2 regions of the Allobosea sp. Tri-49 genome follow, and region 1 is predicted to be linked to the other one. Evidence: riboswitches for the same ligand, from Rfam matches in the RefSeq annotation. Region 1 holds a riboswitch; the other holds the start of a gene.
What was found. Region 1 has a riboswitch for thiamine pyrophosphate ahead of thiC (phosphomethylpyrimidine synthase ThiC). Riboswitches for the same ligand answer to the same signal wherever they lie in the genome.

Region 1 (14,131 bases):
GCGGTCAAGGCCGCCGGCGTCACCTTCGCCGTCTCGATGCTCGAGCGCGTCATCGAGGAGAAGGCCCGCGGCAACCCGGCGGCCGCCGCCGAGATCCGTGCCGAGATCGGCAAGCTCATCGGCGACGATCTCTCCAAGCTCAAGCCCGGCTCGCCCGAAGCGATGAAGCTGAAGGAGGTGCTGATCGCCCAGAACAGCTGGAGCCAGTATCTCGAGGTCGGCATCGGGCCGGACGCCGAGATCTTCACCAAGGCGCCGCCGATGTCGGCGGTCGGCACCGGCGCCGATGCCGGCCTGCATCCGGGTTCGAGCTGGAACAATCCCGAGCCGGAGATCGTGCTCGTCGTCGCCTCGGATGGCCGTATTGTCGGCGCCAGCCTCGGCAACGACGTCAATCTGCGCGATTTCGAGGGCCGCTCGGCGCTGCTTCTGGGCAAGGCCAAGGACAACAATGCGGCCGCCGCGATCGGCCCGTTTATCCGCTTCTTCGACGGCGACTTCTCGCTCGACCATGTCCGCAGGACGACAGTGAGCCTCACCGTCGAGGGCGAGGATGGCTTCACGCTGGAAGGCTCGTCCTCGATCGCCATGATCAGCCGCGACCCGGCCGATCTCGCCGCGCAGATGCTCGGCCCGCACCACCAATATCCGGACGGGGCGGTGCTCTATCTCGGCACCATGTTCGCGCCGATCAAGGATCGCGACTCGGTTGGCGGTGGCTTCACCCACAAATACGGCGACATCGTCACGATCGCTGCCCCCGAGCTCGGCGCGCTGGTGAACCGGATGCGCCGCACCGACGAGTGCGAGCCCTGGCGCTTCGGCGCCTCGCATCTGATGCGCAACCTCGCCAAGCGCGGGCTGCTGTGACGCGGCTCGCCTACATCGACTACCACACCTGCGGTGAGCCGGTGCGTATCGTCACCGGTGGGTATCCCACGCTCACTGGCGCGGCGATCCTCGACAAGCGCCGGCAGGCCCGCGAGCGCTACGATCATTTGCGTCGCGCAATGATGCTGGAGCCGCGCGGACATGACGGCATGTATGGCGTCATCCCGGTCGCGGCGAGCCATCCGGAAGCGGCCTTCGGCGTGCTGTTCACGCACAACGAGGGCTATTCGACCATGTGCGGCCACGCGACCATCGCGCTTGGCCGCTATGTGATCGAGCAGGGATTGGTGAAGGCCGTCGAACCGGTGACCCGCTTTGCCATCGAGGCTCCCTGCGGCCTGCTGCGCCTTGCCTGCGAGGTCGAGGATGGCAAGGTCGGCGACGTCAGCTTCGAGAGCGTGCCGGCCTTCGTCGAGGCACGCGATCTCGTTGTCCCGGTGCCCGGCTATGGCGATGTCAGCACCGACATCGCCTATGGCGGCGCCTATTATTGCATCCTGCCGGCCGCTCGCTTCGGGCTCGACCTGATGCAGACACCGGTGGAGGAGATCGTCGCGGCGGCAGGCGCGCTGACCGACCAGGTCCGCGCGACGCTCAACATCACGCACCCGACCGAGCCGGATCTCGGCTTCCTCTATGGCACGATCGTCACCGACGAGGCCGGGCCGGATCAGGACAGCTTCAATCTCTGCGTCTTCGCCGAGCGCCAGATCGATCGTTCGCCGACCGGATCGGGCGTCACCGCCCGGATGGCGCTCGATCATGCCAAGGGGCTGATCCCTGCCGGCCAGAGCCGCAGGATCCGCAGCATCACCGGCGGCACCTTCACCGGAAGGGTGATCGGCCCAGTCGACTTTCCGGCCGCGGGTGCGGTTAAGGTCGAGGTCGGTGGCCGCAGTCATCTTTCCGGCGAAGGAAACTTCGTCATCGAGGCCGACGATCCGCTCGGTCACGGCTTCACACTGCCGAGACACTTCGCGGAGATCGCAGGCTCCTGAGCCGGCTCAATCCGGTTGGCGAAAGTTCAGGACGATCTCGCGCCAGCGCGGATAGAGCGCACCGTGCCGCTTCAGCCCGTCATAGGGCGCGCAGCGGATGACCGCCCGCCTTGCGCTCTCGGCCAGAAGCGCCACACCCGCCTTCAAGGGCTGATCGAGTACGACCGGCGCACCAATCAACCCACCATCGCGGTCGAGCTCGAACCGAATACGCACGATCGTGCCCGTCGGCGCTGCTGCCGGCGGAACGTTCCAGCACGCGGTGACCTTGTCGTGCACGTAGCGAACGGCATCCGCAAAGGCGCGGTCCTGCGCCACGACGGGAGTCGTTACGGCCAACACCAAGGCAAAGCCAAGGAGCATGGTCCGGAGTAGCGGCGAGCGTGCGAACTGTCTTGCCACCGAATGACCTCGCAAACCCCGGAAACAGCCAGCCTGTTGGAGGTAAACCCGCTTTTCATCTTGTCGGGAAGGAGCGTGGTAAGATTTTGTCGCTACCTTGCCGTGCGTGACGGTGGAACGACCATGAGCGCGAGTACGGACCAGCCGGTCGCCACGGGAGCCGCGAAGGCGCTCGTCGCCACGCGCCTTTGGGCCAGTCCCGCGATCTGGCTCGCGGCCTTCGTTGCCTTCGTCTTCGTCGGCCTCCTGCTGCCGCTGCGCCTGCCGCTCGGGTCGTATTACTGGGACACGGCGGTCTATTTCGACGCCGCCCAGCGCATTCGCGAGGGCCAAGTCCCCAACATCGACTTCTTCGCCCCGGTCGGCCCGCTCGGCTATTATCTCGTCGCGGGTCTCGACCGGCTGTTCCCGAACGCCCATCCGTTGCTGACCGCGAACTGGGGTCTGCTGCCGATCACGCTGCCGCTGCTGGCGATCCTCGTCTTCCATGTCGCACGATCCTCACGCGGGCTCGCGCTGGCGCTGCTGCTGCCCTTCCTGCTTTTCGCCTCGCTGCCGATCAACCTGCACGAGGTCTATCCGCTGCCGGGCTTCGACGGCTACGGCCATTACAACCGGCATGTCGCGCTGCTGCTCTATGTCCTCGTCGCCGTGCTGATGTTCGCGCGCAATCGGTCGCTGACGATCTGGCTCGTCGCGGCGCTGATGCTGACGCTGTTCCTGGTCAAGGTCACCGGCGCCGTCGCCGGGGCGATGTTTGTCGGCTATGCCGTCCTGACCGGGCGGATGCGCCTTCGCGATGCCTGCCTTGCCGCCGCCGCAACGATCGGGGCCCTCGCTTTCATCGATCTTGCGACCGGCGGGCTGACCCGAGCCTATATCGACGACATCCTGACCCTGCTCAAGCTCAACACCGACGCACTGCTGCCGCGCTTCCTGACGGTCGCCTCATTCAAGTTCGAGGTGATCGGGCCAACGCTCGTCCTCATCTGCCTGCTCGCCTATGCCGCCTGGCGGACGCGGTTGGCGGGCCTGGCGGCCTGGCTGCGGGAGTTCGCGATCTCACCGGCGGGCTGGCTCGCCATTGCTTTGCTGGCGCTCACCTTCTTCGAGACGCAGAACACCGGCAGCCTCGAATTCATCGGGCTCTGGCCGATCCTGCTCGCCCTCCTGCTCGACTGGCGCCGGCGCAACGACAGCCTGCGGCGCGCCGTGCTGCTTCTGATCTGCGTCATTGCGGCGCCCTCGGCCGTGAACTTCATCGAACGCAGCGCCCGCGCCACGCTCGGTGCGCCGACCTATCTCCCACTTGAAGTCGACGATGTCGGCAAGCTCGGACGGGTCAGCGTCAAGCCCGATATCGCGGAGCGGGCGCCGATCATGCTGCAGCATTACGCCAGCCATCAATCGGCCTATGCTGATCTCGCCGCGACGGGCCAGCAGCCCTCGCTGACCCTTTACTCCGAGATCGACCACCACGCGATCTGGCTGCTCGAGATCGAGCAGGCCATCGTCGCAATCGAAGCCTGGGAGCATGCCAACCAGCGCATGTTCAACGGCATCTTTACGCTCGATTTCGTCGATGTGCTCAATTACCTCCTCGACCGTCGGCCGCCGCGCCATCTCCCGATCGGCATCGATCCGACCCGGAGCAATCCGAAGCTCGATACGGAAATGATCGAGAGCTTGCGCCAGACTGATGCGATCCTGGCGCCAAAATGTCCGCTGACCTCGATCCGCGCGGCGATCCTCAAGCACTTCGCCCGGGCGCTCGAGGGCCGCAACAAGGTCGCGCTGGCGCCTTGCTGGGACCTGTACGTAAAGCCCTGATCAGGCGCTCGCGGCAACCCGCTGCGACAGGGCGGTCTCGACCGAAAGCCGGAGGTCTCGCGCCGCAGCTGCGATGTCGTCACCACCGAACAGCGCGCCGATCACGGCAACGCCATCGGCTCCCGCCGCAATGACCGAGCCCGCATTGGCGGCGGTGATGCCGGCGATGGCGCCGACCGGCAAGGCACCGAGGACGCGCGCGGCCGCCTGGCGTAGGCTCAAAAGCCCGTCCAGCCCGAGCGGCGCGTCGGTATTATCCTTGTGCGCTGTCGGGAAGACACCGCCGATGCAGGCATAGTCGATCTTCGCGGAAGCGAGTTCGGGCAGCTCCCCCGCATGCTTCAGCGTCGCGCCGATGATGGCGCGCGGCCCGAGCAGGCGGCGGGCATCGACCAGCTTCATGTCGTCGGCGCCGAGATGGACGCCGTCGGCGCCGGAGGCGAGTGCGACGTCGACGCGGTCGTTGATCAGCAGCGGTACATTGGTGCCGTGCAGGGCCGAGCGGATGGCGCGCGCCTCGCGCACCATTTCGCGCGTCGTCTCGGTCTTGGCGCGCAACTGGATCAATGTCGCGCCGCCCTCGACCGCCGCGCGCGCCATGTCGGCCATGGAACGGCCATTGGCGATCTGAGGATCGACGATGCCGTAGAGGGTGATGTCGACGCTCATCGTCCGGTTTCCATTCGTGCAGCTAGCGTCGCCGCATCCATCGCTGCGACCGCGTCGATCAACTCGACTTCGAAGCTGCCCGGCCCGCGGCAACGTTCGGCAGCGATTTCGCCGGCAATGCCATATGCGGTCAAGGCCGCCGCCGCCGCGACTGCCTTGTCGGCCTCGACGGCACAGCAGGCCGCGATCAACGCGCCGGCGGCGCAGCCGATGCCGGTGACCTTCGTCATCAGCGGGTGGCCATGCGCGACGGAGAAGTTCGCCGTGCCGCTCTCGATGCGGTCGACCTTGCCGGTGGTGACCCGGGTGACGCCCTCCGCAGCCGCGAGATCGAAGGAAAGCGCCGCCATCTCGGTGGCGTTGCCGCGCACGAGAATGTCCGGCAGGCGCAGCACCTGTCCGGCGATATGTCGGCGCAGCGGTGAGAGCTCGACGAAGACCGGGTCGAAGACGACAGGCTTGCCGCGATCGCGCGCCACTTCGAGCAGCTTGGGGATGGCGAGCTCGCTCTCAGCATTGATCGTGCCGATATTGATCAGGATCGCGCCGGCGCCCTCCGCCATCGCCGCGACCTCGTCGACATGGATCGCCATCGAGGGGATCGCGCCGAAGGCCAGCAGCATATTGGCGGTGATGTTCTGCGCCACGGTGTTGGTGAGGCATTGCACCCGTGGACGGGTCTGCGCCACACGGGCGAGAACATCGGCGACCTCCTCAGGCCCCAAAGTCCGCATCGACGCCTTCAAGGTGGTGCTCGTCATCTCGCTTCCGTCGGTTTCACCAAGGGATATGGGAACGGGTCTAGCCCAGCGCCATCAGCGCAAGGTCGGTGGCCCCACGTGCGCTGAGCCGGCCGGCGGCACGCGCCGCCCTGATACCACTGCGACAGCAGAGCACGATGCGCCGGCCGTCAGCGTCATCCAGCGACAAGCGATCGATCTCCTCGACCGTGAGTCTGATGGCGTCCGGAGAAGCCGCGATCGGTGCCTCCTCGAGCCCGCGCAGCTCGACCACGATATCGCTGGCGGCGAGTTGCGAGGACGCGATGAAGGGAAAAGAACCTGCAAGCGGTTCCGGGGCTCCGGCAAAGGAAAAACCGCCGAAGGCGAGGCGACGCGCGTCGAAGCTTATCAGCCGGCCGAGCGGCGATGGCTCCAGGCCCAGTGCCAGCAGCAACGTCATTTGCGCCTGGAGCAGGCCGAGTGTGGCGACCGCCGGACCGAGCACGCCGGCCGTGGCGCAATCGCCGGCGCGCGCCGGCATTTCGGGGAAGACCGCGCGATAGCTCGGCCCGCCGCCGCAGAAGGCGCCGACATAGCCGGCAAGGCCGACGATCGATGCGCTGACCAGCGGCTTGCCGGCGTCATGGCAGGCATCGCTCAGAACATAGGTCGCGGCAAAACTGTCGGCGGCGTCGACGACGATATCGGCTCGCGCCACCAGCTCCGCGACATTGTCTGGCGCGAGCCTGAGCGCCACCGCCTCGACCTCTACGCCGGGATTATAGGCAACGAGCGCTGCCCGCGCCGCCTCGACCTTCAACCGCCCGACATCGCCCATCCGGTAGAGCGGCTGACGATGCAGATTGCTTTCCTCGACCCGGTCGGGATCGACCAGCAGCACCCGGCCGATGCCGGCGCCGACGAGATAGGACGATACCGGACAGCCCAGCCCGCCGGCCCCGACGACGAGGACCCTGGCGCGGGCCAGCCGCGCCTGCCCTTCGGGGCCGACCTCCGGCAGCACGATCTGGCGGGCATAGCGATCGGTCATGGTTCTCTCCCTCGTCAGCCGAGCAGGGCCCGGCCGAGCACCGGGGTCGACGGTGCGGCCATGTCGCGCGGCTCCATCGGCCCGGCTTCGAAGGCGAGGCGCCCGGCTTCGACCGCCCGGGCGAAAGCGGCCGCCATCGCAGCGGGATCGCCGGCTTTCGCCACCGCGGTGTTCAGGAGGACGGCGTCATAGCCGAGCTCCATCGCCGCGGCCGCATGTGAGGGCAGGCCGATGCCAGCATCGACGACGAGCGGGATATCGGGGAAATGCGCCCGCAGAGCCCGCAGGCCGTAAGGGTTGTTCAGGCCCTTGCCTGTGCCGATCGGCGCGCCCCAGGGCATTAGCACCCGGCAGCCGGCCTCGACCAGCCGCTCGGCGACGACAAGGTCCTCGGTCATATAGGGAAAGACCTCGAAGCCCTCGGCGCAGAGGATGCGCGCCGCCTCGGTGAGGCCGAACACATCGGGCTGAAGCGTATCGGCCTCGCCGATTACCTCCAGCTTGATCCAGGGTGTGCCGAAGACCTCGCGCGCCATCTGCGCCGTCGTCACCGCTTCCTTGACCGAATGGCAGCCGGCCGTATTCGGCAGCACTTTGACGCCAAGGCCCCGGATCAGCGCCCAGAAATCCTGGCCGCCGCCGAGCCGGCCGGCCTCGCGGCGCAGCGAGACCGTGACGACATCGACGCCGGCCACTTCGACCGCCCGCTGCAGCACGGCCGGTGAGGGATATTGCGCCGTGCCGAGGAAGAGGCGCGAGCGCGGGGCGAAGCCATAGAAATCCATCGCCTTAGCCTCCCTGCATCGGCGCGAGGATCTCGAGCCGATCGCCCTCGGTGAGGATCGTCTGCGCCCGCGCGGCGGCGGAGACGAAAGCCTCGTTCACGGCCGTGGCGACGACCGCGCCGGCATAGCCCAATTCGGCCAGCGTCTCGGCCAGGACCGGGGCGGCGACCTCACGCGTGTCGCCGTTGACGATGATCTGCATGGGACAGCTCCTGGGGTGCGAGGAGACGATCGGCGACCTGCCGAGCCAAGGCCGGCGAGAGCAGGAAGCCGTGGCGGAAAAGGCCGTTGAAACGCAGAACCCGGCCATCCTCGACGATGCGGGGCAGATTATCGGGAAAGGCCGGGCGGACATCGGCGCGCAGCTCGACGATCTCTGCCTCGCCGAAGGCCGGGTGCAGCGCATAGGCGGCGCTCAAGAGCTCGATCGCCGAGCGAGCGCTGACACGGCTGCGATCATCGCTCTCGATCATCGTCGCGCCGATCATGAAATGCCCGTTGGAGCGCGGCACGACATAGAGCGGAATGCGCGGATGCAGCAGCCGCACCGGGCGGCTGAGGCTGATCTCGTCGGTACGCAGCACCAGCATCTCGCCACGCACGCCGCGCAACTCGCCGATCTGGTCGCGGGCGGCAAGGCCTCGGCAATCGACGATGCGATCGGCATCGAGCGCCGTCTCGTTAGCCTCGACGCCATAATGGATCGGCACGCCGGCCGCCCGAAGCGCCTCAGCCAACGCCGCAATGGCCAGGCGCGGATCGAGGTGAGCCTCCTGCTCGAAGAACAGGCCTTGCCGGAAGCGGCCGGCGAGGTCGGGCGCCAGCGCGGCGACGCCGTCGGCATCGAGCCGCTCGAAGCCGCTCGTGCGCGCTGAAAAACGCGTCAGCTCGCCGGCATCGCGGACCGGGGCGAGCACGAGCGTGCCGTGGACGCGCGTGCCGGGATAATGGCGCGGCCACCAGTCGAGCGCCTGCCGGCCCAGGATCACGACAGCCTCCTCGGCGCTCTCGCGCTCGCACCAGGGCGCGAGCATGCCGCCCGCGGCCCAGGAGCAGGCCTGCTGGCCGAGCGCTGCACTACGTTCGAACACTTCGACCGCGATGCCCCGCTCGGCCAGCTCGAGCGCCGTCACGAGGCCGGCGACGCCGGCCCCGATCACAGCGACGCGCATGGCCTCTACTCCGCCGCCGGCAGATAGAGATTGCCCCCCTTTTTGAGGAACTCCTCTGACTTCGCCGCCATCCCCTGCGAGGCCATCGCTTCCAGCGCGGCGCGCTCGTTGTCGCCCATCGCCAGCACTTCGGCGCGCAGGTCCTGGGTGATCTTCATCGAGCAGAATTTGGGGCCGCACATCGAGCAGAAATGCGCGACCTTGTGGGCGTCCTTCGGCAGCGTCTCGTCATGGAAGGCGCGCGCCGTGTCCGGGTCGAGCGCCAGGTTGAACTGGTCCTCCCAGCGGAAGTCGAAGCGGGCACGCGAAACCGCGTCGTCTCGAATCTTCGCGGCCGGATGGCCCTTGGCGAGATCGGCGGCATGGGCGGCGATCCGGTAGGTGATGACGCCGGTCTTGACGTCGTCGCGATCAGGCAGGCCGAGATGCTCCTTTGGCGTGACGTAGCAGAGCATGGCGCAGCCGAACCAACCGATCATCGCCGCACCGATGCCGGAGGTGATGTGGTCGTATCCCGGCGCGATGTCGGTGGTCAGCGGTCCGAGCGTGTAGAACGGTGCTTCGCCGCATTCGCGCAGCTGCTTGTCCATGTTCTCCTTGATCTTGTGCATCGGCACATGGCCGGGGCCCTCGATCATCACTTGGCAGCCCTTGTCCCAGGCGACCTTGGTGAGCTCGCCCAAGGTCTCCAGCTCGGCGAACTGGGCGCGGTCATTGGCGTCCGCGATCGAGCCGGGCCGCAGGCCGTCCCCGAGCGAGAACGAGACGTCGTATTTGCGCATGATCTCGCAGATCTCGTCGAAGCGCTCGTAGAGGAAGCTCTCCTTGTGATGCGCCAGGCACCAGCGCGCCATGATCGAGCCGCCGCGCGAGACGATGCCGGTGACCCGAGATGCAGTGAGTGGAACGTAAGGCAGTCTCACGCCGGCATGGATGGTGAAGTAGTCGACACCCTGCTCGGCCTGCTCGATCAACGTGTCCTTGAAGACCTCCCAGTCGAGCTTGATCGGATCGCCGCCGACCTTCTCCAGCGCCTGGTAGATCGGCACTGTGCCGATCGGCACCGGCGAGTTGCGCAGGATCCAGGAGCGGATGTTGTGGATGTTGCGGCCGGTGGAGAGGTCCATCACCGTGTCGGCACCCCAACGGATCGCCCAGACCAGCTTCTCGACCTCCTCGGCGGCGCCGGAGGTCACGGCCGAATTGCCGATATTGGCGTTGATCTTGACCAGGAAATTGCGGCCGATCGCCATCGGCTCAAGCTCGGGATGGTTGATGTTGGCCGGGATGATGGCGCGGCCACGGGCGATCTCGTCGCGGACGAATTCCGGCGTGACGAATTCCGGCACCGAGGCGCCGAAGCTCTCTCCATCGGCATGGCGTTCCTTGGCGCCCTCCAGCATGGCGGCGCGGCCGAGATTCTCGCGATGCGCGACATAGATCATCTCGGGGGTGATGATGCCGGCTCGGGCGAACTCGTATTGCGTCGCCATCTGGCCGGATTTCGCCTCGAGGATCGGGCGCTGCGCCGGGCAGGCCGGCACGAGTTGAGCTTCGCTGATATGGCCGTTATCGGCGGCGGTGACAGCGCGGCCGGGCACGGTCTGGAAACCGCGGGCATCGAGCCAGGCGCGGCGCGGCTGCGGCAGGCCGGCATTGAGATCAATCGAGACGTCGGTCTCGGTGAAAGGGCCGGAGGGGTCGTAGATCCGCACCGGCGGCTCGGAATCCGTGGTGAGCAGCACTTCGCGGAAGGGCACCCGCATCTCGGGATGTCCGGGTGGCGCGACATAGATCTTGCGCGAACCGATGATCGGGCCGGTTGTCACCGACTGCGGCGCGGCCTTGACGCTGTTCTTCTGGGGTTTGGTGTGGGCATTCATCTTAGGATCTCCTCCCTCTCAGGTTCAGGAGATCCGGGGCGTCTGACGGTCCAGTCGCTGTCTGCGGATGCACTTGTGGCGCAGCCGCGTTCCAGTCCCTCCGCCGGTATGACCCGGATCAGGTTCGATGGGTTCGGCCATCAGGCCATCTCAGCTCTTGCGAGCACCCCTCGGAACGAGGCGGAGGTTAGAACTGTCCCGATCTCTGCGCAACTGGCAAAGGACCACGGCTTTGCGCCGCGCGGCCATGCGCGGTGAGCATTACACGTGGAGACGTCGGAAAATCAGGCAGTGATGTCGAGATTGCCGCCCTGGCCGGCGGGGAGCGTCGCCTGTTGCTGCTCGGCAGCCTGCTGGAGCATGGCGACCAGAGCTTGATCCGAATCGGCGTTCTGCTTGACCATTTCGAGCTGCAGCGCCTGCTGCGTCGCAGCCGACTTCATGCTGACCAGGCTTTGCGCGATCGCGACCGACATTTCGCTCATGGCAGGCTCCTCGCCACGACCATAGGTGGCGAGCCTTACCCGAATCTGAATCCGGAATGGCGACCTTTAAGGCCAGCTCCGATCAAGGCGCGATGATCGACGGCACCGGCTTCGGCATCGGAATCTCGCGGTTCGGCTCCGGCGGCCCCGAACGGTCTCGCGCCAGCCGCTCACGCTCGCGCCTTGCCTCGACGCGATCGGAGCGTAGCTCGAGCTTCTGCACCTCGCTCGCATTCGGCGCGATCGGCACACCGGGGGCGCGCTGACGCTGGAGTTGCGGCGGGGAGGACTGCGCGGCGGCGGCGTCCGCCACGATCAGCCCGGCGGCGATCAGTCCGAGGAGGACCCATGGGTTCTTGCGCATGGCATTGCTCCAGTCGGGCAGGCGCAAGACCAGCCTGCCCCAAGAAGGAACGCCAGGCAGGCCGGGATTGTTCCATGGCCCGACGAGAAAGGCGGGGCGGCTCGCACGCCGCCGCTCTTCATCTCACTGCTGGTTCTGGCCAGTCAGCAACGGCGTGATCCGGCGCAGGGTCACGCGGCGGTTCTCACGCGAATCGCCTTGCGTCTGGACCTTCGGGTACTGCTCGCCATAGCCCTGCGTCGTCAGGTTCTCGGCGGGAACACCGAAGTCGCGGGTCAGGATCTCGGCGACCGACTGCGCCCGCCGATCCGACAGCGAGAGATTGTCGACATCCGATCCGACCGCGTCGGTATGGCCCTCGACCATGAAGACCTCGTTCGGCGCGTGCTCGACTGCCTGGCGCACTGCTTGCGCGATCACCCGCAGGCGCCCGGCTTGATCCTGCGTGATGGTCCAGGAACCGGAGTCGAAATTGATCGTGTCGACGTCGACGCTGCGCATATGAGCGCGCAGATCGGGCGAGTAGCGGACCTCGTCGAGCGTGTAGCGGCGCGGCACCGGCGCGACCGGCGGGGCGGTGATCGTCTCGTAGATCAGCCGCTCGTCGGCGCGCTCGGCATCGACGATGTAGCGTTCGCGCGGGATGCGCAGCTCTGGCGGCGGCAGCACCACCACCTCCTCGGCGAAGCGGGCTTGCGGCCCGTCACGGCGAACGTTGTCGATCATCACGAACTCGGCGCCGTCGCGTTCGCGCCGCGACCGACGCAGCAGCCGGCCTTCGGTGTCGGTCACCGTGACGATCTGCGTGCCATCGGGGCGATTATAGATCGTCACATTCTCCTCGCCGCGGCGCTCGCTGCGGGTGTCGAGGCCGAGATCGCGGAAGCGCTGGGTCTCGTCGTAGCGGATGACGGCGCGGTCGTCGTCGCCGCGGATGATGGTGCGGCCGGGCTCGCGGATGATGGTGACATCGCCCTCGCGGCGCTCCTCGCGCCGGCCGCGGACATCATCGAGCCGCGTCGCGCCTTGCGTCGCCATGATGCCGCCGATCGCGGCGGCGCCGAGTCCGATCGCAGCCGCGCCGCCAAGGCCGATGCCGCCGCGGCGGCCCTGCCGGTCAGGCGCGGGTTGGCCGGCCGGCGCCTGACCTTGGGGAGGCTGCACCTGTCCGGGAGCAACGCCCGGCCGCAAGGGCGCGCCGGGCTGGCCGACGCCGGGCGCCGCTTGCGACGGCACCGTTCCCGGCTGGGCAGGAACGCTCGGCGCACTTGCGGCATTCGGGGCGACAGGCGGCTGGCCGGGAACGGCCTGTCCAGGCACGGCCTGAGCCGGAGCGGCCTGGCCGGGCTGGCGGCCGGGTCCGGCCGGTGGTTGGGACGGAGCCGTCTGCGTGGGTGCAGCAGTGCCAGGCTGCGAAGGTACAGTGCCGGGCTGCGCCGGGGCTACCGGGGTGCGGCCGACCGGCGGTACGGCTGAAGGCTGTCCCGGCTGAGGCTGGCCGGCCCTCGGCGCAGCCCCTGGGGCGGGAACCATCTGTCCCGGCGCGGGCTGGCCCGGAGCCGCTTGGCCGGGCTGGCGGGCCGGCCCCGGCGATGGTTGCGGCGGGGTGGGTTGTGACGGAGCCGCTCCGGGCTGCGGCGGAACTCCCGGCGGCCGGCCGGCGCCGGGCGCGGGCTGGCCGGGCTGCGGCTGAGTGCTACCACTGGGAGCGAGCTGGCCCGGCGCGGGGCGCGCAGGCGCGGCCGGCGACGACGGAGTAGCTGCGGGCGGCATGGTCGGGGCCGTCTGCGGCGACGCAGGGCGGCGCTGAGTGCCGTCACCCGCCGGCGCTCCCGGCGCGGGAGGCTGGGCCGATGGCGCGGCCGGCCGGGCGGGCGCCGGCTGCGGGGCGATCTGGCCCGGAGCGGGACGCGGCGGTGTGGTCGGCGCGACCGAGGGAACGCGCGGGGCGCCCTGCGGAGCGGGCGGCGCGACTTGACCCGGCGCGGGGACCGGAGGCGGCGCGGGACGGCGCGGCTGCTCGGGCTCGGCCCGGCCGGCCGGAGGCGCCGCTTGCGGCGCGGATGGCGGACGCGGGGCGCTCGGGGCCACCCCGGACGGACGTTCCGGCACAGCGGGGCGGGCCGCCGGCGGCTGACCCGGTGCAGGGCGAGCGCCGGGGCGTTCCTGTCCGCCGGGGGCGGGACGCTCCTGCCCGCCAGGGCGCTGGCGGCGCGGATCAGGCCGCTCGTCATCGCCCGACTGAGCCTGGGCAAGCTGGAGCGATGGAGCGGCGAAACTGCCCTGCGACAGTGTGATGGCGGGGATGAGGGTGCCGAGCAGGAGCAGGTTTTTCGTGCGCATCATGACATCCGTTTCCAGTTGTTCTTCCGGAGATGAACGCCCCCGCGCCCTGAATTCCGAATGAACCGAAAACGGCCGAAATCGGGCACGGTTCCGCTGACCCAGCGGCAACCGGCCGATATTTTGTGTCTGTCAGAGCCCCGCCTGCGCCTTCACATAGGCCGCGATCTCGGCATGCGTCGCGAACCAGACGTCGCCCTTCGCCTTGGCGTGGCGCACCAGTTCCTCGAGAATCCAGAAGCGCGAGCGATAAGTGATGATGTGCGGATGCATGGTGAGCAGGAAGAGCCCGCCTTCGGCGTAGGCGCCGTCGAATTCGCGCTTGAAGATGTCGAACACCGCCTCGGGCGCCGTATAGGGCCGCAGCGCCTGGAAGCGGTTCATGTTGAAATAGACCGCATCGTCGCGAATCCACTCGACCGGCAATTCGACCATGCCGGTCGGCTCGCCCTTCTCGATTAGCTCGTAGGGATCGTCATCGGCGAAGAGCGAGGAATCGTAGATCAGGCCAAGCTCCCGCTCGATGGCGAGCGTCA
Region 2 (14,131 bases), 2.6 Mb from region 1:
GCCCCTGGAGAACCGATGCGATGCTCGCCCGTTCCGCATTCGTGACGCCGCTGCTGTTGATTCTCGCCGCACCCGCCCTCGCCCAGACCGCAACGACGACGGCAGCTCCCGAGCCAGCTGCAGCAAGCAAGGCTCCCGACGCCTGCCGGTTGCTGCCGCAGGCCGATCTGGAAGCGCTCTTCCCCAGCCGTCCCATCACAGCGAAGGGCCCGACGCTGAGCCCGATCAGCCGTGGCCCGCAATATGCCGAGAGCTGCATGTATTCGGTGAAGCTGCCGAGCCCGACCTCGAAGATGGACCATGCCCGCTTCGCCTCGGTCACGGTGATCCGCTGGGACGGTGTCGCCAAGGGACGCGAGACCCCGGCCCAGGCCTTCGCCTCGATCAAGGCGACGCGCGAGAAGGTCGCCGGCGATCCGAAGATCACCCTCAAGCTCGAGCCGCTCGCCGGCATCGGCGACGAAGCCTTCCAGGAGACCAATTCGTCCAGCATCGTGATCCGCGCCCGCAAGGACGATCTGATCTACGCCGTCTCGCTCGATCTCTATTCCGAGCAGACCGCGCCGAACGCGCTCGCTCTGGCGAAGCAGGCGGCGGCACGCTGGCAGGGCGGAACCGGCATGGTCGACGCACCGACCAAAGTCGCTGCCAACAGCGCCGTGACAGTGCCGCAGGACACCCGCCCCTCCTCCGTCGCGCCTGCCGAGCAATGGCCCGACGCCTGCGCCCTGCTGACGCCGGCCGAGGTCAAGGCCGCCTTCCCAGACATGATAGTGAGCGACCCGCGCAAGCTGATGGGCAAGATCACCCATGAGAGCCGCGAAAACCGGCAGGAGGCCCTGCCGAATCCGATCGGCTGCCAGTTCGACGCCAAGCGCACGGTCGAAAAGGACGGCAAGCGCACGGTCGAACTCAACCAGATCCAGGTCAGCGTCCGTAACGTCGCCGCCAGCGAGGATCTGTCGAAGCGCTGGTTCCAGAGCGCGATCAAGGTCTCGGAGGCCAAGACACCGGTCGCGGGCCTCGGCGACGAGGCGGCGCTCGACATCATGAACCGCATCCATATCCGCAAAGGTCTGACCACGGTCGATGTCCGCGTCTCCGGCGGCGAGCGCGATCAGTCGCTGCACGATCAGGCCAAGGCGCGCGTCGGCGAGCTGGCGAAGATCGTCGCGGGGCGGCTGAAATAGCGTGCGGTCGCGGCGCCGCTGCTGATAGGGAGAGCCCGATCAGCAGAAGGCACCGATTCATGACTGCGCGTTTCACCGAGACCCTTCGCCAGGCCAGCCAGCCGGCCTGGTCGCAGTGCGTCGGCCACCGTTTCGTCCGCGAACTGCTCGATGGCTCGGTCTCCGACGCGGTCATGGTCCGCTATCTGGTCCAGGACCATCGCTTCATCGACAGCTTCCTGACCCTGCTCGGCGCCGCGCTCGCCGGCGCCGACAGCTTCGAGGCCCGCATCCGCTTCGGCCGCTTCATCGGCATGGTCAGCGGCGAGGAGAACACCTATTTCCTGCGTTCCTTCGCGGCGCTCGGCGTCAGCGAGCAGGAGCGCATCGAGCGCCCCGACAGCAAGCCCACCGCCGGCTTCAAGGCAATCATGCGCGAAGCCGCCGCAACGCGCTCCTATGCCGCCGCCCTCTCCGTGCTGGTCGTGGCCGAATGGCTCTATCTCGACTGGGCGCAGACTGCGTCCCAGCCTCTGCCGGCGAACTTCGTCCATGCCGAATGGGTCACGCTGCACGACAATCCCGATTTCCGGGATTTCGTCGGCTTCCTGCGGGCCGAGCTCGACCGCGTCGGACCAGGCGAGGCTGAGACCAGCCAGGACTTCTTCCTGCGCACCGTCGCGCTGGAGAAGGCCTTCTTCGACTCGGCTTATGACGGCGAAGCCTGATCGACCCCGTCTCGCCTGAGGCAGACGTGACAGGCGCGAGCCGCTCTGCCACAAGGGCTTACGAGAGACGGGGGCGTTCGCCGCAAGGTGAGCTGAGAAGCACCCTTCGAACCTGAACCAGATCATGCTGGCGGAGGGAGTCGCTCGGGGCAGCCTCGTCAGTGCTTATCCCCGTGCCCGCCTTCCACCGGAAAGGCGAGCCTTGACGACGCAGGACGCGACAGAGCGGAGCCTAGCTTCCGGCGCAAAGCCCATGATGGCCGCGCTCGCTCCGGCGCTGCGCACCATCCTCGTCCTGCTGCTGGCTTGGCAGGGCGCGATCTGGCTGTTCGGGCCGCCGCGCTACATCCTGCCTTCGCCGCTCGAGGTCGCCGCCGCCTTCCAACGCCAGCCCGCCTTTCTTGCCAGCCACAGCCTGACCACCATGGCCGAGATGGCGCTCGGCTTCGTGCTCGGCTCAGCGTTCGGCGCGCTGACGGCGCTCGCCATCGTGGCGCTGCCGCGGCTCGGGCGCCTGCTCTGGCCGGTGCTGCTGGTGCTGCAGTCCTTCCCGGTCTTCGTCATCGCGCCGCTTTTGGTCGTCTGGTTCGGCTTCGGCATGGGCTCGAAAGTGATCATGGCGACGATCATCATCTTCTTTCCCGTAGCCTCCGCCTTCACCGATGGCCTGCGCCGAACCGACCCCGAACTCATCGACGCCACCGCGCTGACGACAGCAACGCATTGGCAGACGCTGCGCTATGTCCGCCTGCCCTTGGCCATGCCCAGCCTGCTCTCAGGCCTGCGGGTCGCGGCACCGCTGGCGCCGCTCGGCGCCGTGATCGGCGAATGGGTCGGCTCCTCGGCCGGGCTCGGCTTCGTCATGGTCCAGGCCAATGCCCGCATGCAGACCGACACGGTCTTCGCCGCGATGACCGTGCTCGCCGTGCTCAGCCTCGTCCTGCGCCATCTCGTCGACACGCTCGGCCCGCACCTCATTCCCTGGGCGAGCGAGCAATGACGCTGCCCCGCTTCAAGCCGATCACGCAGAAGGATTTCGCCCGATGACCCTCCGCGCCCTCACCAGACGCGCCCTCCTCGCCACCGGCATCGCTTTGGCCGCCGGCCTCGCCAGCCCGGTCCGCGCCGCCGACAAGCTGACCGTGATGCTCGAATGGTTCGTCAACCCGGACCATGCGCCGCTCGTCGTCGCGCAGCAGCTCGGCCTGTTCAGGGAGGCCGGGCTCGAGGTCACGATGGTACCGCCCTCCGACCCATCCGCCGTGCCGCGCCTGGTCGCAGCCGGGCAGGCCGATATCGGCATCCACTACCAGCCCAATCTCTATCTCGATCACGCCGCCGGCATCCCGATCGTCCGCGTCGGCACCTTGGTCGAGACGCCGCTCAACAGCGTCATCGTCAAGGCCGACGGGCCGATCAAGTCCCTCGCCGACCTCAAGGGCAAGACGGTCGGCTATGCCGTCTCGGGCACCGAGACCACCCTGCTCGGCCAGATGCTGGCCAAGGCCGGCCTCAAGCTCGACGACGTCAAGCTGGTCAACGTCAACTTCGCGCTCTCGGCCGCGCTGATCGGCGGCAAGGTCGATGCCACCATCGGCGGCTACCGCAATTTCGAGCTGACGCAGCTGAAGCTCGAAGGCCATCCCGGCACGGCCTTCTATCCCGAAGAGCACGGCGTTCCCGCCTATGACGAACTGATCCTGATCACCCGCCGTGATGCCCTCGCCGACAACCGCCTGCCGCGCTTCCTCGATGCGATCGAGAAGGCGGCGCTCTATCTGACCAACCACCCGCAGGAGGCCTGGAAGCTCTTCATCGCCGCCCACCCCAATCTCGACGACGCCCTCAACCGCCAAGCCTGGACCGACACCCTGCCGCGCTTCGCCAAGCGCCCGCGCGCCCTCGACCAGCGCCGCTATGAGCGCTTCGGCGCCTTCCTCGTCGAGCGCGGCCTGATCACCAAGGCCCCGGCGCTCGCCGAGATCGCGGGCGAGGTGAAATAACGGGCGGGTCGCGGCGGCAGGCCCATCTGCCGTCGCGAGCCACCCCGCGCCCACATCAGAGCGGCCCTGTGCGTGCCGCTCTGGGTTCGGCGCCTATCGCGATGCTATGAGCCGGCTTCGCGGCCATAAGGCGGGCCCTCGCCCGCCATCGCAGCTGCGCCCGGCGAAATCACCCGCATGAACGTCAGCAAGCCGATCGCCTCCACCCGCCGCGCCGACCTGCCGGTGCTGTTCGCGCTCAGCGCGACGCATCTGCTCAACGACATGATCCAGTCGCTGATCCCGGCGATCTATCCGATCATCAAGACGGCCTACGCGCTGGATTTCGGCCAGATCGGCCTGATCACGCTGACCTTTCAAATCACCGCCTCGCTGCTGCAGCCGCTCGTCGGCCACTACACCGACAAGAACCCGATGCCCTATTCGATGGTCGTCGGCATGGGCTGCACGCTGACCGGGCTGATCGGCCTCGCCTATGCCGGCAGCTATCCGCTGCTGCTGTTGGCTGCGGCCTGCGTCGGGCTCGGTTCCTCGATCTTCCATCCCGAGGCGACCCGCATGGCCCGCAACGCCTCGGGTGGCCAGCAAGGGTTGGCGCAAGGCATCTTCCAGGTCGGTGGCCAGAGCGGCGGCGCGCTCGGCCCCTTGCTCGCCGCCTTCATCATCGTGCCGCGCGGCCAGACCAGCGTCGCCTGGTTCTCGGCCGCGGCCCTGCTCGCCATGATCCTGATGGTCTGGACGGCGCGCCGCTATGCCGAGCTGAGCAAGGCAGCTGCGGCCGCCCCGAAACCCGTGAAGGTCGCGGCTGCCGCGCCCGCGGCCCCCACCCATTCCAAGGGCCAGATCGCCTTCGCGATCACCATCCTGGTGATCCTGCTGTTCTCGAAGAACGCCTACTCGTCGAGCTTCAGCTCTTATTACACCTTCTATTTGATCGGGAAGTTCGGCGTCTCGGTGCAGGCATCGCAGCTGATGCTGTTCCTGTTCCTCGCCGCCGCTGCGGTCGGGGCGCTCGCCGGCGGCATCATCGGCGACAGGGTCGGCCGCAATCGCATCCTCTGGTTCTCGATCCTCGGCGCCCTGCCCTTCTCGCTGCTGCTGCCCTTCGCCGACCTGTTCTGGACCGGCGTGCTGACGGTGGTGATCAACCTGATCATGGCGAGCTCCTTCGCCGCGATCCTGATCTACGCGATGGAGCTGATGCCGGGCCGGATCGGCCTGATCGGCGGACTGTTCTATGGCCTGTCCTTCGGCCTCGGCGGGCTCGCGGCGGCGATCCTCGGCGAAGTCGCCGACTGGATCGGCATCGAGGCGGTCTACCGCATCTGCGCCTTCCTGCCGGCAATCGGCCTGCTCGCCTGGTTCCTACCGAAGGTCGAGCACCGGCGGGGATAGAATTCGCTACCGCCGCCAGCAGGACCGAGGTCGGGCCACTCAATCGGGGCAAGCCAGCGTTGCGGCACATTGCGTGCCACACGAACAACAACAGGACGTGAGTTTCAATGATCTACGAAATGCGCGTGTATCGCTGCCTGCCTGGCCGGCTTCCGGCTTTGCTCGACCGCTTTGACAAGGCCACGCTGAAGCTGTGGGACAAGCACGGCATCCGGCAAGCCGGCTTCTTCACCACGTTGATCGGGGAGTCCAATCAGGACCTGACCTATTTCCTGGCCTGGGAATCGCTCGCCGAGCGCGAGACGAAATGGACGGCGTTCGCGACCGATCCGGAGTGGACCGAGGTGCGCATCAAGAGTGAAGCGGACGGCCAGATCGTTGCCAACATCGTCAGCCAGATTCTGGCGCCGACGGCCTTCTCCGCGGTCAAGTAAGCCTGGACAGACGCTTGCCTATGCCAAAACAAAAGCAGCAAGGGCGACGTCGCCCTTGCTGTCAGTTGAGTTGAAGCCCTTGCGGTTACGCAGTCGCGGCAACGGTCCGGGGTTCGTCGCGGTACTGGTACCGTCTACGATGCAGGCTGCGCCTCCGGCATCTTCCATGTGCCGTTCAGGAACACGGCGCGAGGACGGTAGAGCCGGAATGTGTAATTCCACCCCTGCGTGATCGGCAGGCAGTTCGCGATCTTGCCGTCGCAGCCGCCGAACTGGATGTCGATCGCGCCATCGGCGCTTGTCTTGCCGGTGATGCTGTTGACCGAATAGGCGTCGTATTCGTTCTTCTGGAAGAAGCCTTTGTCGTTATAGACGCTGATCGACCAGAACGCGTCGACGGGGACATCCTTGACCCTGAGCTTGTAGACCGTCTTGCCGTCGTTCTTGGCCGGGGTGAATGAGGGGTAGGATGCATCCTTGCCGGGGTTGCCGCCCCAGCCGGCTGCCGTGCCGAGCAGGTGCATGACCGGATCGACCTTTCCCTTCGGGCCGAACGCGTTGATGAAGCTGCCCGATGATGCGGCGGAGAGCGCTTCGAGCGCGTCACGGATCTTCTTTTGTTGAGCAAGGTCCCAGTTCGGGGCCTCGAACTTGCCGACCGACTTCTGCTCCACCTTCAGCGCATCTTGCAGAGCGTGAACCTGCGCGAGGTCCTTGCTGTCGTTGGGATCGACAAGGATACGGACCGCAACGAACACATAGCGGGTGCCGACCTTGTCCCTGGTGAGCGTCGTGCGGCCCGGCTTGTAGACCACCATCGGGGTGTAATGGTCCTCGCTGATGACCTGCATCGAGACGAAGCGCTTGCCGGCATCAGGAAGGGTGATGGTCACCGGGCCGGCATCGAGGTCGAAGAGCGCCTGGGAATAGAGCGTATCCCGGTTCATCCGGACCACCGGCTGGTTGTCGATCGGCGTCGGCGTCCTGCTATGGGCGAACTTGCCGAAGGCGCCAGCGTCGGCCGTCTTGCGCATATAGAAATCGCTCTCGGCTCGCTTGAAGTTGTCGAGATTGACTGGAACCGGCTGGGCGAACGCCACGCATGGCGCGAGAACCAGGAAACCCAGGCTGTAGACCGACATCATTCGCATTGAACGGTACCTCATTGGTGTCTTTGGTCGATTTGCTCGTCGTTACCGCGCAGACAGCGCAGCGGTCTCCGCGGCGCATTCGGATGCCGGGAGCATCCGCTTCGCCTTCGCGGCCTTCACCTCCGCTTTCGCGGCCTTGAGGTCGGCGAGGAAAATCGGGTCGGTCTGCAGCCGCGCGACGGTCGCCGCGCCCATGATCCGCCCGGCATCGACATCACTCTGCCAATGCGCGTCGCAGATCACCCGGCTCTGCCCGAATTCGAGGCCGCGCTTGAGCAGCGCATCGGCGCGCTCGGGATTGATCTGCGCGAACACGAGGGCCCAGCCCCAGCCTGCCGCCGTGTGGCCGGACGGGTAGGAGCCGTCGCTCCGCAGAATGGCCTCCTGATCGGCCCGGCAGGTCGCTTCGTTGTGCACCACGAAGGGGCGAACCCGGTTATACTTGTTCTTCACGCCATAGGTGGAGAGGCCGAAATCCGACAGCATCTTCTGCGTCATCGCATAGAGGCGCGGCGTCCGCTTGCTGTCGATCTTCACACCCATCGCGCAGGAGAAATTGTCGGCAGCCTGCGGAAAGGCGAGATCGGCGTCGGCATGAGCGAGCTTCCAGCGCGCGGTGTTTCGCAGGGGAAGCGTCGCCTTGCGCGCTTCCTCGTCCCGGGCCAGCGCCGCCGAGCCCGCCTCGGGCGGCGGGCCGAGCAGGACCAGGCTGTTCGGCAGGTCGGATTGCTTGAGATAGCCCGGCGCGATCTTGAAATGCGGGTCGGTGACCTTGGGCGGCACTTCGGCCGATTGCGCAAAGGCCTGCCCGCAGATCGCGAGCAGCATCAACACAGAAGCGCCTGCGGCCCGCACCGTAGTCCCAGTCATCGACATTCCCATTCCTTTCGACCTGGCTGAACTCATGAAGGCCGCCCGGTCAGAACCGGTATGTCGCCGCAACGGCGGGGCCGTGCTGCGTCACGTCGTACGAGAAGCCGCCATCGCGATAATCGACATGGAGCGCCCGGTAGCCGGCTTTCAGCGTCAGGCTTTCGCTCCAGGCGTAGTTGACGCTGCCCAGGCCCTGCCAGGTCAGGCGCGAGCCGGCGCCGAAGCCGCCGATATCGCCCGCCACCGTCAGGCTCCACGGACCGCCGAGCTGGATCCCGAGCCGGGCGCCGACGATCTGATCGACCCACATCTCGGATTCGCGGTGGTCGATGCGAAGATTGGCGAGCCCGGGCAGGACCTCCAGCTTGGTGTTGAGGTTCCAGAATCGGACGCCGCCGCCCACGTCGAGCGCGAGGACGGTGTCCTCATAAACGCGATAGAAGGCGGAGCCCTGCACGGTGGTGCTCTGCGAGCGCAGCTTCAGCGCCGAAAAGAAGGGCCCGGGCAGATTGCCGCCGGTCGTCACCTGCGAGAACTGCCCGTCGACCAGGACACTCCAGCGGTCGATGCGCATTTCGGCAGCTGCCATCAGCGCGCCGTTGAGCTCCTTGAGCACATCACGGAAGCGCAGATTGATATCCGCCGCCGGCAGCGGCGGCAGCGTCGCGCTCCTGCCGTTGATCGCCGTCGCCCAGACATAACTAGTGACGAAAAAGCTCGGTCCGGGCGCGAGTACGGGTGCCGGACGCGTGGCGGGCTGCGGGAGATCGGACGCCCAGGCCGGCCCGCACAGGCAAACCGCCATCACCCCGATGGCGAGATCGCGCGCCGTTTCGCCTGACATTGCTGCTTGTCCCCTGCCTTGCCCGGCCTACCGGCACCTGCGCGAGCGCTCCGGCTCAGTGCAGCACGCGATCGCGGCCCGACCGGCCGGCGACGATCGTTGCAAGCATTTCGTGCATGGGCCGCCTGCCCGTCTTGCCATTTCGCGCCAATCGCGACCGGCTATTCTCTCCCTCCGCCAGCCGCGAATCCTCCGGGATTCGGCCTTGCGAAAAGCATCAACGCGATGATCGCGGCGAGGTCCGATGGCTGATATCCCCCTGACGCGCGGCCAGTTCCTGCTGCCCTTCGTCAGCATCCTCGACGATATCGGCGCCCCGACGGAGACGCTCCTTGAGCGGTCCCGGCTGCCATCGTCTCTCGCCGAAAAGAGCGATCTCTATTTGCCGCTCCTGCCGGCACTACGCTTCGTCGAGACCGCTCAGAGAATCCAGGGCATCGACGATTTCGGCTTTCTCGCTGCCCAGCGCCTGCATTTCTCGCATATGAGGGAAGAGACCCGGGCCCTGATCGCGCATTCACCGACGCTACTCGTTGCGCTCCGGCACGCCTGCTATTGGGCGTCGAGGGAAGACACCATTTTGAGCATGTGGATCGAACATGACGCGGATCATGTGCGGGTCTGCAGCAGGCTTGCCGGGACCGGGCTCCTGCATCTGAAACACGCGCAATGGATCCAGAATATCTTCTCGGTCTACATCATCAGGCAATTCGCAGGGCCGGGCTGGATGCCGACGGCGATCGCCTTTGAATCGTCTTATGCGCCAAGCCCGGCGACGCGATCCTCCTGGCCGAATGTCCGGTTCCTGTCAGGCCAGCATGCGGCCTGGATCAGCCTGCCGATCGCGCTCCTCAGCCTCCCCAACCGTTCGGCCGCCTCGTTTGCGCCGACGCGGAACCAGGAGGACGGCCCTTCCGCCTACGACATCGTCGAATTGCTCAAGCTGATGCTGCCGGCTTACCTCGACGAGGGAACCACGGCTCTTGCCGACGTCGCCGAGATCGCGGGCGTCAGCACGCGGACGCTTCAGCGCAAGCTCGCCCTGATCGGCCTGTCCTACTCGGACATCCTTGACACCGTCAGGTACGAGAATGCGAGCCGGCTGCTGCAGGACACCGATTGCAGGATCATCGACGTCGCCTTTTCCTCCGGCTACACCGATCCGGCGCATTTCAGCCGCGCCTTCCGCCGGATGACGGGCATCACGCCGCGTCAGTTTCGCGAGCAGTCGCGGCTCGGCTAAGCGGCACCTCGTTCAAAAAGGGCGCGCCAGCAGAGGCTGGCGCAAGGCATCTTCCAGGTCGGCAGCCAGAGCGACGTCACCTCGTTCTCGATCCTCGGTGCCCTACCCTTCTCGCCGATCCTGCCCTTCGCCGACCTGTTCTGGACTGGCGATCGGCCTGCTCGCCTGGTTTCTGCCGAAGGTCGAGCATCGGCGGGGGTAGCGCCTGCTTTCGACCGTTAGCTGACCTTGACGAGTGTCAGCATCCGGCCCGGGGCGACATCCAAGTCATATAGGGACGGCTGGTGCAAGCCCGGCCAATGAGCCTTGCGACAGGCTATTGGTCCAGCTGAGCCGCGATTTTAATTCCTGTACGACATCTTTCAGACGCGGCGCTTTAGCAGTTAAGAACCAGTTTCTTGGAGCTGCGCAATTGTTTTAAATCTCTCAAAGATGATTGACGCACGAATTACTGTTAGAGTTATTCTTCGAGTCTCGAAAGGCTTCTTATGCGGCGTCGCCTGATCCTGCCTGTCGCGATCGGACTGGGTATGACCGTGGGCCTGCTACCTTTGGCTGGCGCCTACTATCTGTCGCGTGAACGAGCCATCGCGGCTGAACGCTTACATCTCAGAGATTATGCCGGGTGGACGTTGCAGCGGGCCGATTTAGCAATCACGCGCGCCAAGAACGGCTTGCGCCGGCTGGTCATGGAGAACCATGAGCTTTGCTCGCCCCATCATCTGCAGCGCTTGCGGCAATTGACGATGGATGCCCTCACCGTCGAGGACATTGATATATTCAAGGACGGCAAGCTCCTATGCAATAGTTTGGGCCTTTCGAAGAGCCCCGAGCCGATGCGTAAGCCGGATGTCCTCCTGTCCGAGGACTTCGGGCTCGTCGTGGGGTCGGGGCCGACGGCGCATCGTCCGCACGGCGACATGCTGGCCGTCGCATTTGGTCCCTACCACGCGCTCATCCGCAAAGAGAGTTTGGTGGATGTCCTACGCGACACCCCTATGGTGCTCGGGATCGCCACACGCGACGGCAAGCTCCTAGCATTGTCAGGACAGGCAGATCCGAATCTGGTGCGGCAGCTGTCCCGCGAAGAGATCAGCGGGGCCACGGATCAGAAGGTGTTTTCATCCTCGCGAGGCCCTGATTTCATTGCTTTTGCGATCTCGGACCGCAGCGTCGTCGACTGGCGCGCAGAAGACGAGCTTTGGAAGCTTATCCCGATAGGCTTGGTCATTTCGGCCATTGTCATCGGCCTGATCGTCTGGGTATCGCGTCAGCGCATGTCGCTGGCCGGCGAGTTGAGAACGGGGATCGCCTATCGCGAATTCATTGCGCACTACCAGCCGATCATTGATCTCTCGACCGGCAAATGCGTTGGCGCTGAAGCACTCATACGCTGGCCAAAGCCTGACGGTTCATGGGTCCGGCCAGATCTGTTCATCCCCTATGCGGAGGATCATCAGCTGATCGGCCCCGTCACCGACATCATGATCGAGCGGGTTCTGGAGGACATGAGGGATGCGCTTCGCGCCGACCCATCTCTGCACATTGCGATCAATATCTCGGCCGAAGATATTCAAAGCGGTCGCTTTCTGGACGTGCTTTCTGCTGCGATCGAGAAAGTACAAATCAACCCGGCGCAGATCTGGCTCGAGGCTACCGAGCGCGGTTTCATGGAAGCCGATGCGGCTCGCGCCACGCTCGAGCGGGCAAGAGAACTCGGGCATGCCATCGCCATCGACGATTTCGGCACGGGGTATTCCAGCCTGTCCCTCCTGGAAAGCCTGCCGCTGAATGTTCTTAAGATCGACAAGTCGTTCATCGACGCCATCGGCCGCGAGGCCGCGACGAGTATCGTGACGCCAGCCATCATTGAAATGGCGCATACCCTGAAATTCGTCGTCGTGGCGGAGGGTGTGGAGAAGGAGGAGCAGGCAGCGTATCTGAAAGCCGCTGGCGTCGAATTCGCACAAGGCTGGCTCTATTCCAAAGCCCTGCCACCCAGAGATTTTCTTCAGTACTACAGCCAGCTCAATGGAGGCGCTTCCGTGCCGGAAGCGGCATGACGGCCTCGCTCGCTGGTTGCCAGGCTCCGCTTCCCACCCTCAGCGGCCACTCCACATTTATTGCCGTCGCGACATGCACCATGTCCGCGATGACGTTAATGCGCCCGCAAGCATAGCAGGCGCTGCGGCACCTCAACAGCATGGTGCGGACGGCGGGGGTCGAACCCGCATGCCGTTTCCGGCGAGGCATTTTAAGTGCCTTGCGTCTACCAGTTTCGCCACGTCCGCGCGGCGGAACTGGTTAGCGGTGCAAAGCCTTTCCGACAAGCGCCGGTTGCGCGCTTGTCCTCAGCGCCGGTGCGCCGGCTTGTACCATTCGACGCCGTCGGGATCGACATAGAGCCCGGGCGCGACGTCGGAGCCGATCTTCTTCTCCTGCATCGGCACGCGCACCGTGTCGTCGCGGTCGCCGCGGCGGATATAGGGGCCGCTCGCCTGCTGGCTGTGCTGGCCGCCGCCACTGCCGCCGCCCATCACCGCCCGGCGGCCCGCGACCTTGTCGTCGAGCGCCGCGACCCGGCGCGCCGAGAAGGCGATCTTCGCCGTGCCCTCGACGATCGGAAAGGCCTTGCCCGAAGCCCCCTCGCCGGTGACCCGGATACCGACGAAGCGCGGCACGTAGGACTGCCCGCCGCCGCCACGCGCCAGCGCGTCCCAGCCGCCGGTGGTCGAGACCTGGGCGCCGCAGCGCTTGTGGGCGCGCTCGCAGGCCGCACGCGAGCCGTAGCGCGGCGCCTTCTGCTCGAACTCGGCGCGGGCGTTGCGATAGGCGTGCTCGCACTGCTCGGCCGAGAGCTTGCCGGCCTCGATGCATTCGTCACGGCGGACATAGGTCTGGCCGGTCGCCTGGGCGGCGAGATCGGCGGGAGTCAGTGCGATCCCGGCCACGGCAAAGGCCGCCGCGCGGGCGAGGACGAGGGGAAGAAGCGTGATCATGCGGCTTCCCTGAACATGCGATTGTGGCGTCACAGCAGCGGCCTCATCGTGATGGCGAGCTCGCGCGTGCCACCATAATCGATTTTGCCGTTGCCAAGCACGGGAATCGAGCCGGTGACCAGGAGCGCCTTCGGCAGCCATAATTCCGGGAAACCCTGGCGCTTGGCCTCGTCCTGCAGGGCTTTCTTCTCGGCATCGGGCTTTTCGGTGACGAGGACGAGCTGCTCGCCCTTGCGCACATCGGGCAGCGCCACGACCACGTGATTGTGACCGGGCCAGAGCCCGGCGATCATCGATTCGACCGCTGCCAGCGAGACCATCTCGCCGCCGAGCTTGGCGAAGCGCCGCGCCCGGCCCTTGATGGTGATGAAGCCGTCATCGATCGCGACGATGTCGCCGGTATCGTGCCAGCCGCCCTCCGGCGGCACGATTGCGCCCGGTCGGTCGGCGTTGAGATAGCCGAGCATAACGTTCGGCCCTTTGACGCAGAGCTTGCCACCGTCGTTGATGCCCTCGACCGGCTCGAGCTTCGCCGTGATGCCGGGCAGGAGCCGGCCGACGCTGCCGTCCCTGGTCGCGACCGGCGTGTTGCAGGCCAGCACCGGCGAGCACTCGGTGCAGCCATAGCCTTCGAGGATGGTGGTGCCATAGGGCTCCCACATCCGGCGCGTCTCCGGCTTCACCCGCTCGGCACCGGCGACGACATAGCGCACGCTCTTGAGGTCGCCTTCATCCGCAGCGCGCGCGTAGCCCTGAAGGAAGGTGTCGGTCGCGAACAGGAAGGTCGCGCCCGTCTCGCCGATCAGCTTCGGCACCTGCTTGTAATGCAGCGGGCTCGGATAGAGCACGACCTTCATGCCGTGGGTCAGCGGCATCAGCAGCGCCGCGGTCAGCCCGAAGGAGTGGAAGGCCGGCAGCGGATTCATGACGATGTCGCGCTCGCTGAGGAAGCCGGCCGCCAACTGGAAGATCTGACGCGCATTCGAGACCAGATTGGCATGGCTCAGCACCACGCCCTTCGGCTTGCCCTCGGTGCCGGAGGTGAAGAGCACGACGGCCGGATCGTCGGGCTTGGCCGCGTGACGGGCGTGCACCATGCCCGGCGCCAGCGAGGCCAGCGCGCCGATCGCCTTGTCGAGGCTGGTCAACTCCTTGCGGACATCTTCAAGATAGATCACCCGCCGGCCCGGCGCGAGCGCCTCGATGATGTCGTCGAGCTTGGCCTGATCGATGAAGCGGCGCGAGGTGACGATGGTCGAGATCGGCCCGATCTCGCAGGCGGCGGTGAGGTT

Region 2: linked by a shared signal. The riboswitch ahead of BLM15_RS03470 (ABC transporter permease) and the one ahead of thiC (phosphomethylpyrimidine synthase ThiC) in region 1 are both predicted to bind thiamine pyrophosphate.

What each region holds. Positions count from the first base shown of each region.
Region 1 covers NZ_CP017946.1:4,056,004-4,070,134, reverse strand. The annotation lists gene BLM15_RS19635 (fumarylacetoacetate hydrolase family protein) at 1-870, shown strand, start outside; gene BLM15_RS19630 (proline racemase family protein) at 867-1,889, shown strand; gene BLM15_RS19625 (hypothetical protein) at 1,896-2,207, opposite strand; gene BLM15_RS19620 (hypothetical protein) at 2,415-4,121, shown strand; gene thiE (thiamine phosphate synthase) at 4,122-4,790, opposite strand; gene BLM15_RS19610 (hydroxyethylthiazole kinase) at 4,787-5,551, opposite strand; gene BLM15_RS19605 (HesA/MoeB/ThiF family protein) at 5,592-6,563, opposite strand; gene BLM15_RS19600 (thiazole synthase) at 6,578-7,348, opposite strand; gene thiS (sulfur carrier protein ThiS) at 7,353-7,550, opposite strand; gene thiO (glycine oxidase ThiO) at 7,519-8,520, opposite strand; gene thiC (phosphomethylpyrimidine synthase ThiC) at 8,526-10,403, opposite strand; TPP riboswitch at 10,481-10,584, opposite strand; gene BLM15_RS19580 (hypothetical protein) at 10,688-10,888, opposite strand; gene BLM15_RS19575 (hypothetical protein) at 10,971-11,252, opposite strand; gene BLM15_RS31915 (OmpA family protein) at 11,376-12,572, opposite strand; gene BLM15_RS19565 (polysaccharide deacetylase family protein) at 13,728-14,131, opposite strand, start outside.
Region 2 covers NZ_CP017946.1:693,922-708,052, reverse strand. The annotation lists gene BLM15_RS03480 (hypothetical protein) at 21-1,190, shown strand; gene BLM15_RS03475 (TenA family protein) at 1,250-1,897, shown strand; TPP riboswitch at 1,957-2,053, shown strand; gene BLM15_RS03470 (ABC transporter permease) at 2,154-2,897, shown strand; gene BLM15_RS03465 (ABC transporter substrate-binding protein) at 2,941-3,900, shown strand; gene BLM15_RS03460 (MFS transporter) at 4,078-5,295, shown strand; gene BLM15_RS03455 (NIPSNAP family protein) at 5,403-5,729, shown strand; gene BLM15_RS03450 (DUF1254 domain-containing protein) at 5,864-6,871, opposite strand; gene BLM15_RS03445 (acid phosphatase) at 6,923-7,750, opposite strand; gene BLM15_RS03440 (hypothetical protein) at 7,800-8,597, opposite strand; gene BLM15_RS03435 (helix-turn-helix transcriptional regulator) at 8,842-9,840, shown strand; gene BLM15_RS03430 (EAL domain-containing protein) at 10,329-11,903, shown strand; tRNA gene BLM15_RS03425 (tRNA-Leu) at 12,045-12,131, opposite strand; gene BLM15_RS03420 (DUF1190 domain-containing protein) at 12,192-12,839, opposite strand; gene BLM15_RS03415 (AMP-binding protein) at 12,869-14,131, opposite strand, start outside.